4 regions of the Pseudomonas sp. AC242 genome follow, and region 1 is predicted to be linked to each of the others. Evidence: predicted binding sites of a transcription regulator. Region 1 holds the regulator's gene; each other region holds the start of a gene.
What was found. Region 1 encodes FliA, which starts transcription of late flagellar genes. Its sites were predicted from a motif close to CTAAAGTTTNNNNNNNNNNNGCCGNTAA; they were not measured.
Positions count from the first base shown of each region.

Region 2: a site for FliA is predicted at 1,384-1,411, ahead of motA (flagellar motor stator protein MotA). Genes of this name have one in related genera too.
Region 3: a site for FliA is predicted at 1,154-1,181, ahead of ACZZ0A_RS19415 (flagellar protein MotY). Genes of this name have one in related genera too.
Region 4: a site for FliA is predicted at 1,497-1,524, ahead of flgM (flagellar biosynthesis anti-sigma factor FlgM). Genes of this name have one in related genera too.

Region 1 is NZ_OZ409873.1:1,030,989-1,034,195, reverse strand. It holds gene ACZZ0A_RS04700 (chemotaxis protein CheA) at 1-73, opposite strand, end outside; gene ACZZ0A_RS04695 (protein phosphatase CheZ) at 128-916, opposite strand; gene ACZZ0A_RS04690 (chemotaxis response regulator CheY) at 935-1,306, opposite strand; gene fliA (RNA polymerase sigma factor FliA) at 1,473-2,213, opposite strand; gene fleN (flagellar synthesis regulator FleN) at 2,210-3,040, opposite strand; gene flhF (flagellar biosynthesis protein FlhF) at 3,157-3,207, opposite strand, start outside.
Region 2 is NZ_OZ409873.1:6,295,711-6,298,917, reverse strand. It holds gene motB (flagellar motor protein MotB) at 1-460, opposite strand, end outside; gene motA (flagellar motor stator protein MotA) at 464-1,315, opposite strand; gene ACZZ0A_RS28335 (HDOD domain-containing protein) at 1,482-3,020, shown strand; gene rhdA (thiosulfate sulfurtransferase) at 3,063-3,207, shown strand, end outside.
Region 3 is NZ_OZ409873.1:4,332,958-4,336,164, reverse strand. It holds gene rnt (ribonuclease T) at 1-44, opposite strand, end outside; gene pyrC (dihydroorotase) at 41-1,087, opposite strand; gene ACZZ0A_RS19415 (flagellar protein MotY) at 1,248-2,156, shown strand; gene ACZZ0A_RS19410 (argininosuccinate synthase) at 2,286-3,207, shown strand, end outside.
Region 4 is NZ_OZ409873.1:4,020,735-4,023,941, reverse strand. It holds gene ACZZ0A_RS18050 (flagellar brake protein) at 1-528, opposite strand, end outside; gene ACZZ0A_RS18045 (flagella synthesis protein FlgN) at 618-1,085, opposite strand; gene flgM (flagellar biosynthesis anti-sigma factor FlgM) at 1,134-1,460, opposite strand; gene flgA (flagellar basal body P-ring formation chaperone FlgA) at 1,610-2,371, opposite strand; gene ACZZ0A_RS18030 (chemotaxis protein CheV) at 2,454-3,207, shown strand, end outside.

The DNA.
Region 1 (3,207 bases):
ACAGTTGCTCAAGAATCTCGCCGGCCTCAACCAGGAAATCCTGAAGGATCTCTTCATCGGCGCCGAAGCTCATTAATGGGGTGCTCCTACAGGTCTAAAAACCCAAAAAACCTAAAATTCCAAAACTCTAGAACCCGAGGCTGGATAACAAATCGTCCACATCGTCCTGACCGGACACAACGTCTTCTCGTTTATCGGCATGAATCTGCGGACCTTCACCCTGCGAGAGATGTTTTTGTGGATCTTTTTCTGCAAGCATCGCGGCGCGGTCATGTTCGATGCCCGCAAAGCGGTCGACCTGACTGGCCATGAGCACGAGTTTGAGCAAATTGCTTTCGACTTCGGTGACCAGTTGGGTCACACGCTTGATCACCTGACCGGTCAGGTCCTGGTAATCCTGGGCCAGCAGGATGTCGTTGAGATTGCTCGACACCGCACGGTTGTCCGTGCTGCTGCGTGACAGAAAACCGTCGACCCGGCGCGCCAGTTCACGGAACTCTTCAGCCCCGACCTCGCGACGCATGAAGCGGCCCCAATCGGCGCTCAAGGTCTGGGCTTCATCAGCCAGACTGTTGACCACCGGCGTGGCGCTTTCCACCAGATCCATGGTGCGGTTGGCCGCGGCCTCTGTCAGCTTGACCACATAGCCCAGGCGTTCGGTGGCGTCGGTGATTTGCGACACTTCCTCGGCCTGCGGCATGTTCGGGTCGATCTGGAAGTTGACGATCGCACTGTGCAGTTCACGTGTGAGCTTGCCCACTTCCTGGTACAGGCCACGGTCACGGGTCTGATTGAGCTCATGGATCAGTTGCACAGCGTCGCCGAACCTGCCTTTTTCAAGGCTTTCGACCAGTTCGACCGCGTGTTTTTTCAGGGTCGACTCGAAATCGCCCTGTGAAGATTCGTTATGCTCCATAGCTCCCCCGCGCGTTCATCAGCCGATGCGTTCGAAAATCTTCTCGATTTTGTCTTTCAACGCCTGAGCCGTGAAAGGTTTGACTACGTAGCCGTTTACACCGGCCTGAGCGGCTTCAATGATCTGCTCGCGCTTGGCTTCTGCAGTCACCATCAGCACTGGCAGGTGCTTGAGCTTTTCATCGGCACGCACGTGGCGCAGCAGGTCGATACCGGTCATGCCCGGCATGTTCCAGTCCGTTACCAGAAAGTCGATGCTGCCGCTGTTGAGCACTGGAATGGCAGTCACGCCATCGTCAGCCTCGACGGTGTTGGTGAACCCAAGATCACGCAGCAGGTTCTTGATGATCCGCCGCATCGTTGAGAAGTCATCAACGATGAGGATTTTCATGTCTTTGTTCAATTCGACCTCCAAGCAGTCTTAAACGCGCCCAGCACCTGGACGCGCCACTTCAATCAATCGGCTTAGCACTCGAAGACTGTCTGGAGCACAACAGAGCAAGACCGGTGCCGTTCATCACCGCACCAGCCTCGTTCGCAGTGTCCCCACACCGCCTTCAGCGCGCTCGCCACTCCCCCAAACGCCCCCGCAAACGGGCCGCGCACTGGCTGTGTAACTGGCTGACCCGCGATTCACTGACGCCAAGGACTTCACCGATTTCCTTGAGGTTCAGCTCTTCGTCGTAGTACAGCGCCAACACCAGTCGCTCACGCTCCGGCAAATTGGCAATCGCGTCCGCCAACGCAGCCTGGAAACGTTCATCTTCCAGATCGCGCGACGGCTCAAGATGAGCACTCGCGCCATCCTCGTGCAGCCCTTCGTGTTCGCCGTCCTGCAGCAGGTCGTCGAAACTGAACAGGCGGCTGCCCAAGGTGTCATTCAAAATCCCGTAGTAATCGTCGAGACTCAATTGGAGTTCGGCTGCAACCTCGTGATCTTTAGCGTCACGGCCGGTTTTAGCTTCAATTGAGCGAATTGCGTCACTGACCATACGGGTATTGCGGTGAACCGAGCGTGGCGCCCAGTCCCCTTTGCGCACTTCGTCGAGCATCGCGCCGCGGATTCGAATGCCCGCGTACGTTTCAAAACTGGCGCCTTTGCTGGCGTCATATTTGGTCGAGACTTCGAGCAGACCGATCATTCCGGCCTGGATCAGGTCTTCGACCTGCACACTCGCCGGCAAACGCGCCAGCAAGTGGTAGGCAATGCGTTTGACCAGTGGCGCGTAACGCTCGATCAGTTCGTACTGCGCGTCACGTGCCGACTTCTTGTAGTAGTTCATACCGCTTGCGGTCATAGCACGGGCCCTGCCGTTTGCTGCACGAGGCGCTCGACGAAAAACTCAAGGTGGCCACGCGGGTTGGCGGGCAGCGGCCAGGTGTCGACCTTCTGCGCGATCGCCTTGAACGCCAGTGCGCACTTGGAACGCGGGAAGGCTTCATACACCGCACGCTGCTTCTGCACCGCTTTACGCACGCTTTCGTCGTAAGGCACGGCGCCGACATATTGTAGGGCCACGTCAAGGAAGCGATCCGTGACCTTGGTCAACTTGGCGAACAGGTTGCGCCCTTCCTGCGGGCTCTGCGCCATGTTGGCGAGGACGCGGAAGCGGTTCATGCCGTAATCGCGGTTGAGCAATTTGATCAGCGCGTAGGCGTCGGTAATGGACGTCGGCTCGTCGCAGACCACCAGCAACACTTCCTGGGCTGCGCGCACGAAACTGACTACCGAGTCACCAATACCCGCAGCGGTGTCGATCACCAATACGTCGAGATTGTCGCCGATGTCGCTGAACGCCTGAATCAGGCCGGCGTGTTGCGCCGGACTCAGGTGGACCATGCTCTGCGTGCCGGACGCCGCCGGCACGATGCGAATGCCACCGGGGCCTTGCAACAGCACGTCGCGCAATTCGCAACGGCCTTCGATGACGTCGGCCAGCGTGCGCTTAGGGGTCAGCCCCAACAATACGTCAACGTTCGCCAGACCGAGGTCGGCGTCCAGCAGCATGACCCGACGGCCAAGCTCTGCCAGCGCCAGCGACAAGTTCACTGACACGTTAGTCTTGCCGACGCCACCTTTGCCGCCGGTCACCGCGATCACCTGTACGGGATGCATGCTGCCCATGTTATTTCTTTACCTTGTCTTGCATAGACGGAGGCCACATTACTGGCTGCGCGTTCACAACCGGAACAATGCATGGCAGACCATCGATGTAGGTACAAAAACTGTTCATGAATACCTCAGCCTACCTGCTTGGTCGGGCTGTGATAGATATCAGCGAACATGTCAGC
Region 2 (3,207 bases), 5.3 Mb from region 1:
AGCCGTTCGGCGTGATCTCGAAGAGAATCTGATCCTTGAATTTCTGCAGTTGCGGGTTCTCGTCGACCTTGTTCTGCAGTTCTTGCAGGAGCAGCTCCAGACGTTCCTTCTCGACCTGCTCGGCCATGCCTTCAACCTGCTCGGTGTCGACCGTGACCTTGTCAGGCTGCGGTTGCGACTTCACTTCCGGGTTGAGGGTGTTTTCCGGGGCCAGGGTCGGCGTGCCGCCCAGGTCGATGATGTAAGGCGTGCCGCTTTCGGAGAAGCCGACCGGGTCTTTGAAGTAACCGGCGATGGCGATCTTCTGCTCCGGTGTGGCGGTGGACAGCAGCCACAACACCAGGAAGAACGCCATCATCGCCGTGGCGAAGTCGGCGAAGGCGATTTTCCACGCCCCGCCGTGATGCCCGCCGGCTATGCGCTTGACGCGCTTGATGATAATCGGCTGATTATTTTCCATTTCTTAGCGACCGCGAACGGCTTGTTCCAGCTCGGCAAAGCTTGGACGGTGGGCCGGGTACAGCACCTTGCGACCAAACTCGACCGCCAGCGATGGCGGCATGCCGGAAGCCGAAGCCACCAGCGAGGCCTTGATGGCTTCGTAGACGTTCAGCTCTTCCTTGGCATCGTGCGCCAGGGAGTGCGCCAGCGGGCCGAAGAAACCGTAGGCCGCGAGAATACCGAAGAAGGTACCAACCAATGCCGCACCGACGTGCAGACCGATGGACTTCTGGTCACCTTCACCCAGCGAGGCCATGGTCACCACGATACCGAGTACCGCCGCGACGATACCGAAACCCGGCATGGCGTCGGCGATGCCGTTCACCGCGTGGGATGGATGCTCAAGGTCTTCCTTGAGGCTGTACAGTTCCATGTCGAACAAGCCTTCCAGCTCGTGCGGGGCCATGTTGCCGGACGACATGATGCGCAGGTAATCGCAAATGAACGCGGTCATGCGCTCGTCTTTGAGCACCGCCGGGTACTTGGCGAAGATCGGGCTCGCAGCGGCGTCTTCGATGTCGCCTTCGATGGCCATCATGCCTTCGCGGCGGCTCTTGTTGAGGATCTCGTAGATCAGCCCGAGCACTTCCAGATAGAACGTGTGGCTGAAGCGCGAACTGAACATGCTCAGGGATTTCTTGAGCACGTGCATCGTCATGTAGCCGGGGTTGGCCTGGAGGAATGCACCCAGTGCCGCACCACCGATGATCAACACCTCAAAGGGCTGGATCAGGGCGGCAATCTTGCCGTGGGAGAGCACGTATCCGCCGAGCACGCTCGCGAATACGACGATGATGCCGATAATTTTAGCCATAGGTAGAAAGTACTTACTTAAGTCGGGTTCAAGGTCATATTCGGAAGTTAAAAAATCTCTTCTTCTACTTATCGGCAAAACTGCGCCAGACTATAGCCAGTTCAGGCGAAAAGCCAATTTAGCCCATGCCGGGCGCGTCTACAGTCAGTGAAGATCCCGTCCAGACATGGCTAATGAAACGAACGTCCCACACGCAAAACCGACCACGCTCGACGGCTGGGTAAAGTTGCTCGATGGCGTGCGACTGCCCGTGCCGCAAGAGGCTCACGACAAAGTCTGCCGCGCGATCCGTGACAATCGCAGCTCGCTGCGCGACATCGCCGACCTGATGCAGGACAGCCCGGCACTGGCCTTGAGCATCATCCGTGAGGCGAATCGTCACACCCACGGCACCATGGCCACACCAGCGGAAAATCTCGAGGTGGCGATCAATCGTCTGGGCCTGGCACGGACCGAAGAACTACTGGCGCGCCTGCCCGCTGAACCGCAGATGCAAATCCCCAAGGCCCTGCGCCAATTGCAGATGATCAGCCAGCACGCGACGCAACAGGCCAACGGTTTTTTCGCCAGTCGCCTGGCGCGGCTGTGGCAGGACATTCATTGGGGCAGCCTGCTGTTTCTGTCGCCGCTGTGGCCGTTGGCGCTGACCTATCCGCAATTGCTTGAAGAATGGGAACTGCGGGTTATCCACAAGGGCGAATCGGCGCGCGTGGTCGAGAAGCAATTGTTCGGCGTGCGCCTGCTGAAAATCGCCGAGGCGCTGGTGCAAGTCTGGCACCTACCGATCTGGGTGCAGCAAGGCTATAAACTGCTGCTCAGCGAACAGCGCGAACTGGTCAAAGTCCTGCGCATCGCCCGTGACAGCGAACATCCGCTGCGCCAGCAAAACCGCCTCGACGATGATCCGACCCTGCGCCGCTGGCTCAATCAGCCGGCCAACACCGTGCTGCTGGCCAACGGTCTGGCACTGTCGGCGCAACAGGCCTGGGACAGTCCGCACAGCGAACGCTGGCAGTACCTGACCAGCCTGTATCTGCAGATTTCCATGGACGAGGTGCAACAACAGTTGCACCAGCAAGCCGCCAACAGCGCGCGTCATCATGCGATGCCGGACTTGTGGCACCCGGCGGTTTCGTTGCTGTGGCCGTGGGGCACCCGTCGTTTGCCGGCCGGCATGTTGCCGGCCGCCGCGCCCACCGCTGAAGACCTGGGCCAGTGGCGCAAGCAATGCGCCGAACTGCTCGCAGAACCGAGCCGCTTCACCAATGCCATGAGCCTGACGGTCGCCGCTCGCGACGCATTGGTCGCCAGCGGCATGCGCCGCGTAATGATCCTGATGGCCGACCGCACGCAGTCCAATCTGCGCGTGCATCAAACCGCCGGGCTGCCGAAAGAAGCGGCGGCGCTGAATTTTGTCGTCGGTCAGAGCAAGGTCCTGCAACGGCTGCTTGCGCAACAGGCGCAGGTACGCATCACTCCAGAGAACGATGCGCAATTCTCCGCCCTGCTGCCAGCGAGCCTGCGCACGCTGTTTCGCGGCGAGCATCTGTTCCTGCGTTCACTGGTCAACAACGGGCGGGTGATCATGATCGTCGTCGCCGATCAGGGCGGCGGGCCGTTCGCCGACATCACCGTGCAGGCCTTTGGCAAAACCGCGCAGTGCATCGAAAAAGCCCTGCACAGCTTTAGCAGCCGTGGCCGATGAGGCTGCGCTACAATTCCCCCCTTTGTGCTCTGGAGACCTCACATGTCTGACTTCTCTGGCTTGCCGCTCGTCATCGAGCCGAGCGACCTGCTCCCGCGCCTCGATTCCCCTGAACTGATTCTGGTGGATCTGACCAGCGCTGCCCGCTACACCGAAGGTCATCTGCCCGGCGCACGCTTTGTCGACC
Region 3 (3,207 bases), 3.3 Mb from region 1:
CCACTTTGACCGTCCAGTTCGTCGTCGAAATGGTCTTCACTCACGCGTGTTCCTCCAGCAGGCGCCAGCGCAGTTTTTCACCGGCGCGCAGCGGGATAACGGTCAGCTCGCCGAATGGCAGGCTGGTCGGGGCGGTCCATTCTTCACGGACCAGGGTGATGCGATCGGTGTTTGCCGGCAGGCCGTAGAAACGCGGACCGTTGAGGCTGGCGAAGGCCTCGAGCTTGTCCAGCGCGTTACGCTGTTCAAAGGCTTCGGCGTACATCTCGATGGCGGCGTAAGCGGTGTAGCAGCCGGCGCAGCCGCAAGCGGCTTCCTTGGCGTGCTGCGCGTGCGGCGCCGAGTCGGTACCGAGGAAGAACTTGGCGCTGCCGCTGGTGGCGGCATCGAGCAGGGCTTCCTGATGCGTGTTGCGCTTGAGGATCGGCAAGCAATAGAAGTGCGGCCGAATCCCGCCCACCAGCATGTGGTTGCGGTTGTACAGCAGGTGATGCGCGGTGATGGTCGCGCCAACGTTGGCCGAAGCCTCGTTGACGAACTGCACGGCATCGCCGGTGGTGATGTGTTCGAACACCACTTTCAGCGTCGGAAAACGCTCGACCACGCGGCGCATGTGCTCATCGATGAAAATCTTTTCGCGGTCGAACACATCGACGTCGCCACGGGTGACTTCACCGTGGATCAGCAGCGGCATGCCAACTTCGGCCATGGCCTCGATCGCCGGCAGAATCTTGTCGATGCTGGTCACGCCGGAGTCGGAATTGGTGGTTGCGCCGGCCGGGTACAGCTTGGCGGCGTAGACAAAACCACTGGCCTTGGCTTCACGAATTTCTTCGGGCTGGGTGCGGTCGGTGAGGTACAGCACCATCAGCGGCTCAAAGCGACTGCCGGCCGGGCGGGCAGCGAGAATCCGCTGGCGATAGCCGTCGGCTTCAGCGGCGTTGCGCACCGGAGGTACCAGGTTGGGCATGATGATCGCGCGGCCAAAAGTGCGCGCAACATCGGCAACGGTATTGGTCAACACGGCACCATCGCGAAGATGAATGTGCCAGTCGTCGGGACGCAGCAGGGTCAGGCGGTCGGACATGAGGGGATTCCAGGCGGGTCAAACTGAGGCGAATGCTACCGGAAAAGACTCTTGCAGGCACTCGCTATCAAGTTTTGCGGGAACCTTCCGATATCCCGTAGGTATGCCGTAAACATAGTGTGAATCGGTCTTTGTGTTTCAGAAGCCAATGGAGCCTCCCGTGCGCCAGCGTTATTTAGCCTTGCTCAGTGTGTTTGCCAGCTTTCCCGCGATGGCGCTCACGTACCAGACCCGTCTGGAGAACATTGAGTGGACGGTCGCCGGCGACAAGTTCGAATGTCGTCTGACCCAGCCGATCACCGATTTCGGTTCGGGTGAGTTCGTGCGCAAGGCCGGCGAGCAGGCGATATTTCGTCTGAATGCCTACAACGCCATGCTTGGCGGCGGTTCGGCGACGTTGCTGGCGGCGGCTGCGCCTTGGCAGCCGGGTCGTGGTGACATCAATCTCGGCTCTGTGAGGCTTGGCAGTGGCAACGTGCTGTTCAGCAGTTCGCAGTCGCAGGCCGGCGGTTTGATCAGCGGCCTGCTGGACGGACGGAGCCCGGTCGTGCGTCGCGCGTCTGGCGATGGCCGTGTCTCGGAAGTGCGTTTATTGCCGGTGAAATTCAGCAAGGCGTTTAACGACTATCAGACCTGTGTAGCGAAATTGCTGCCGCAGAATTTCGACCAGATCAAGCAATCGCAGATCGGCTTCCCCGGCGAAGGCGTTGATCTGGACGCCGCCGCCAAGGCCAAGCTGCAAGTGATGCTCGAATTCATGAAGGCCGATCCGACGGTCAATCACATCGAACTCGATGGCCATTCCGACAACAGCGGTAATCGTCTGACCAACCGTGAACTGTCGCGCCGCCGAGCGCTGGCAGTGGTCGACTTCTTCAAGGCCAATGGCATCGCCGAATCGCAGATCACAGTACGTTTCCATGGTGAACAATACCCATTGGTTCCGAACACCAATGCGGCCAACCGGGCGAAGAACCGTCGGGTTGCGGTGAAGCTTGCACGCGTGGCGCCAACCACCGCTCCAGCGCCTCAGGCGAGCACCCCAGCCAGCACAGCAGCGACTTCCTGACCCGCCGGTCATCGTCGCGCTGTCGACAGATTCTGTCGCTTTGTCGTCTTAAGCTGTCGCGCCTCTGTAAATTATCGCGTTTGAGCGGTAGACTCCTCGGCTTTCCGTAGAACCCCGTGGAGTGATGGCATGGCGGACGTAAACAAGGTCGTTCTGGCGTATTCCGGCGGCCTGGACACTTCGGTGATCCTCAAGTGGCTGCAGGATACTTATAACTGTGAAGTGGTGACCTTCACCGCTGATCTCGGTCAAGGCGAAGAGGTCGAGCCGGCCCGCGCCAAGGCTCAGGCCATGGGCGTCAAAGAAATCTACATCGACGATCTGCGCGAAGAATTCGTGCGTGATTTCGTGTTCCCGATGTTCCGCGCCAACACCGTTTACGAAGGCGAGTACCTGCTGGGTACTTCCATCGCACGTCCGCTGATCGCCAAGCGTCTGATCGAAATCGCCAACGAAACCGGCGCTGACGCCATTTCCCATGGCGCTACCGGTAAAGGCAACGACCAGGTGCGTTTCGAACTGGGTGCCTACGCACTCAAGCCTGGCGTTAAAGTGATTGCCCCTTGGCGTGAGTGGGACCTGCTGTCCCGCGAGAAGCTGATGGACTACGCCGAGAAGCACGCGATCCCGATCGAGCGTCACGGCAAGAAGAAGTCTCCGTACTCGATGGACGCCAACCTGCTGCACATCTCCTATGAAGGCGGCGTGCTGGAAGACACCTGGACCGAGCACGAAGAAGACATGTGGAAATGGACCGTCTCCCCGGAGAACGCTCCTGACAAAGCGCAATACCTGGAACTGACCTACCGCAACGGCGACATCGTTGCACTGGACGGCGTCGAAATGACTCCGGCCACCGTGCTGGCGACACTGAACAAAATCGGTGGTGCCCACGGTATCGGCCGTCTCGACATCGTCGAGAACCGTTACGTCGGCATGAAGTCCCGTGGTTGCTACGAAACCCCGGGCGGCACCATCATGCTGCGCGCTCACCGCGCCATCGAATCGATCACCCTGGACCGCGAAGTCGCTCACCTCAAAGACGAGCTGA
Region 4 (3,207 bases), 3.0 Mb from region 1:
CAGGCGATCAGTGATATCGCCTTCGAAACGCAGCTTGCAGCCGGTCGCGGAGATATCCAGCAGTTTGCCGTTGATCGGCGCCTTGAGCTTTTCACCGCCCAATTCAACGCTGACCAGATCAGTCAGTTTCAGTGCGGCGCGGAAAGCATTGCGGCGCTGGTGGTAAACCACTTCGGTCGGTAGCTCGCCGGTGTAGAAGCGATCACCGTCGGATTCCTCGATATTCAACGTGCCGGTGCATTCCCAGGCAATGCGCACACCGTCATGAAAGCCTTCGACCTTGAACGGCTCGCCGGCCAGCAGGAAGCGTTCGCCGTCACGCGGGATCATCTCGTCCAGCGCGATCGAAGCGCTGTCGCGGTCGACTTTGATCAGATAGCTCTGGAAGCGCTGGCTGCGCTCATGAAAGGTAATGATCAGCGGATCGTGGCTTTCTTGCAGTTGGCGCAGGTTGCTGGAGATTTCCAGTGGCGTGGTGAGCACCTTAGGGGGCTGCGGAGCATCATCCGCGCTGAGGGCGTTGGACACGGTTAATCAATCTCCAGACAAAATATGACGACTAGCCAGCGATTTTGCCAGCATGTTCCGCGGGTTGATAGAGCTGGCGCATCAACGGCTCATGCCTGGCTGAGCGGACGCGGTATGGCGGGTTTGGCAAAGGTGCCACTGGCGTTATAAAGCGCTGGCGCTTCACCGCCGGTGAGGATCTTCAGCTGATTGGCCGTGGCGGCCTGCTGGATCTGAATGGACTGGCCATTCTTGACGTTGGCGGCCTGGCATTGAGCGATCAGATCGGTCAATGCATCGCCTTGCGTCAACAGCTGCTCGCCAATGCTCGACTGGCTGGCCAGTTGCACAAGGCCTGTACGATCAGTCGGCAGGTTGAGGCTGGCGAGGATTTCGCTGCGTTTGCGGCCATGCTGTTCAAGCAGAATGATCAATGCCTGTTTGTGCGCCAGAATTTCTTCCAGCAGTGGCATGTCGCGACCGTGCAACGCGAGAGATTCGGTTTGCAGCAACTCCAGCAATTGTTGAGCTGGAGCAAAGTCGTCGTTGATCAGTTGCAATAAATTAGTGTCGTGCATGGCTGGCCTTGGGTATTAAGCGTCCAAAAGCCTCGCGCCGGCAAAGGCCTAGCGCTGGGCTTCGAAGTTGAGCAGTTTGCTGGCTACACGGTTGCTGTCGACTTTATAGCTGCCATCGGCAATCGCGGCTTTCAACTCGGCCACACGGGCTTTGTCGACAGCAGGTTGATCGCGCAGCTTGTCAGTGACCTTCTGCAACTGTTGAGCCTCATTACTGAGGTGTACCGATTCCCCGCTTTTTGCGGTACTGGCCGTTTCGGCCTGGGTATTCAGCGGCGCGGAGGTGCCGGTTTCGGCGGTTTCCTTGGCGTTGCTGGTACGTGTACTGCCCGTAAGTGACGAGGAGCTGTTCAAACGGCTGAAATCGATGACCATGATAAAAAACCTCTGGGAATTTGGACGCTTGCCATGTTTTCGGCCATCCCCTGGAAAACTTTAGGCACATTTACAATGAGCCTTGCATGCGCCGGCGCGTGTCCTGCTGCGGCACAGTTTAGGGAACAGCCGGGGCTAGCGCCAGTTTTCTACATCGCCACTTCCACTTGGCCCGGCGCGGTGACTTGCGCCTTGATGACCCGTTGCGAGTTGAGGTTTTTCACCCGGATCTGTTCTTTCAAACCGCCATTGGCCAGCGCTTCACCGGGCATGCGCACGGCGAGCGTGCCGCTGCGCGCAGTGATGACCACTTGATCGCCCTTGCGAATGACTTCGGCCTGTTCCAGATGAACCAGGGTAATGACCTGATCGGCTACCGTTGGTCGGGTCAATTTCTGCCCGATCGCTTCGTCTACCGAGGTCAGAAAGCCTTGGTTGATCGTGCTCACGTCGCGCTCTCGCAGGGTCACGTCCTGTGGCTCGATAATCCCTGCGCGTTTCAGCGGCCGCGTGGTGGTCACAATCTCGCGAAACAGGCGGACTTGAGCGGGCACGAACACGGTCCAGGGCGAGGCGCCCTCACAGCGGACCTTCACGGTAACCCGGCCCAACGGACGTGCCGGGCTCTCCAGAGTCGCTGTCAATTCCTTGTCGCACATAGGCATGCGCATACGCGGGTCGAGCTTGTTGACTTCGATTTCATAGCGGCCTTCCGTTTGACTGGTAGCCAGATAGTCTTCTACGGTGAATTCAAGAAAGCCCTGAGTGACGCCGATAAGCATGTCAGGCAAGGTAACCGCATCAGCAATGGCAGGGCTGCCAGCAAAAGAGCAGCAAATGGCGCACGCGACACAAAGCCCTCTGCGAAGAGGTGATGTCAGGCGTCGGAAAAATGTCGTTTGAGCGTTCATACGAGTTAAAAAGCAAGCGCCGTGCCGTTTAGCAATGAATGTGCGTCGCAACAACACTTGGCGTTGGTGTAGGAGTCTGGGCATGGCTGGTGTAATGGATTCGGTGAACCAGCGCACGCAACTGGTAGGGCAGAATCGCCTGGAGCTGTTGTTGTTCCGTCTCGACGGTCAGCAGCTCTATGGAATCAACGTGTTCAAGGTGCGGGAAGTGTTGCAGTGCCCGTCGCTGACGTTGATGCCCAAGTCCAGTCCTGTCGTGTGCGGGGTGGCAAATATCCGGGGGGCGACCATTCCGATCCTTGATCTGGCAATGGCCACCGGTTCCGGAGCGTTGAAAGACAAGAACAACCCGTTCGTGATCATCACGGAGTACAACACCAAGACCCAGGGTTTCCTGGTCCGCTCGGTGGAGCGCATCGTCAACATGAACTGGGAAGAGATTCATCCACCACCCAAGGGCACGGGTCGCGATCATTACTTGACCGCTGTGACTCGGGTGGACAATCAGTTAGTCGAAATCATCGACGTCGAGAAAGTGCTGGCGGAAGTTGCGCCGACACCGGAAGCGATTTCGGTGGGCGTGGTCGATGTCGAGACCCAGACCAAAGCACTGTCGTTGCGTGTCTTGACGGTCGATGACTCGTCGGTGGCGCGCAAGCAGGTCACGCGTTGTCTGCAGACCATCGGTGTCGAAGTGGTGGCGCTGAACGACGGCAAGCAGGCGCTGGATTACCTGCGCAAGCTGGTCGATGAGGGCAAGAAGCCGGAAGAAGAGTTCCTGATGATGATTTCCGACATCGAGATGCCGGAGATGGACGGGTACACCCTGACGGCGG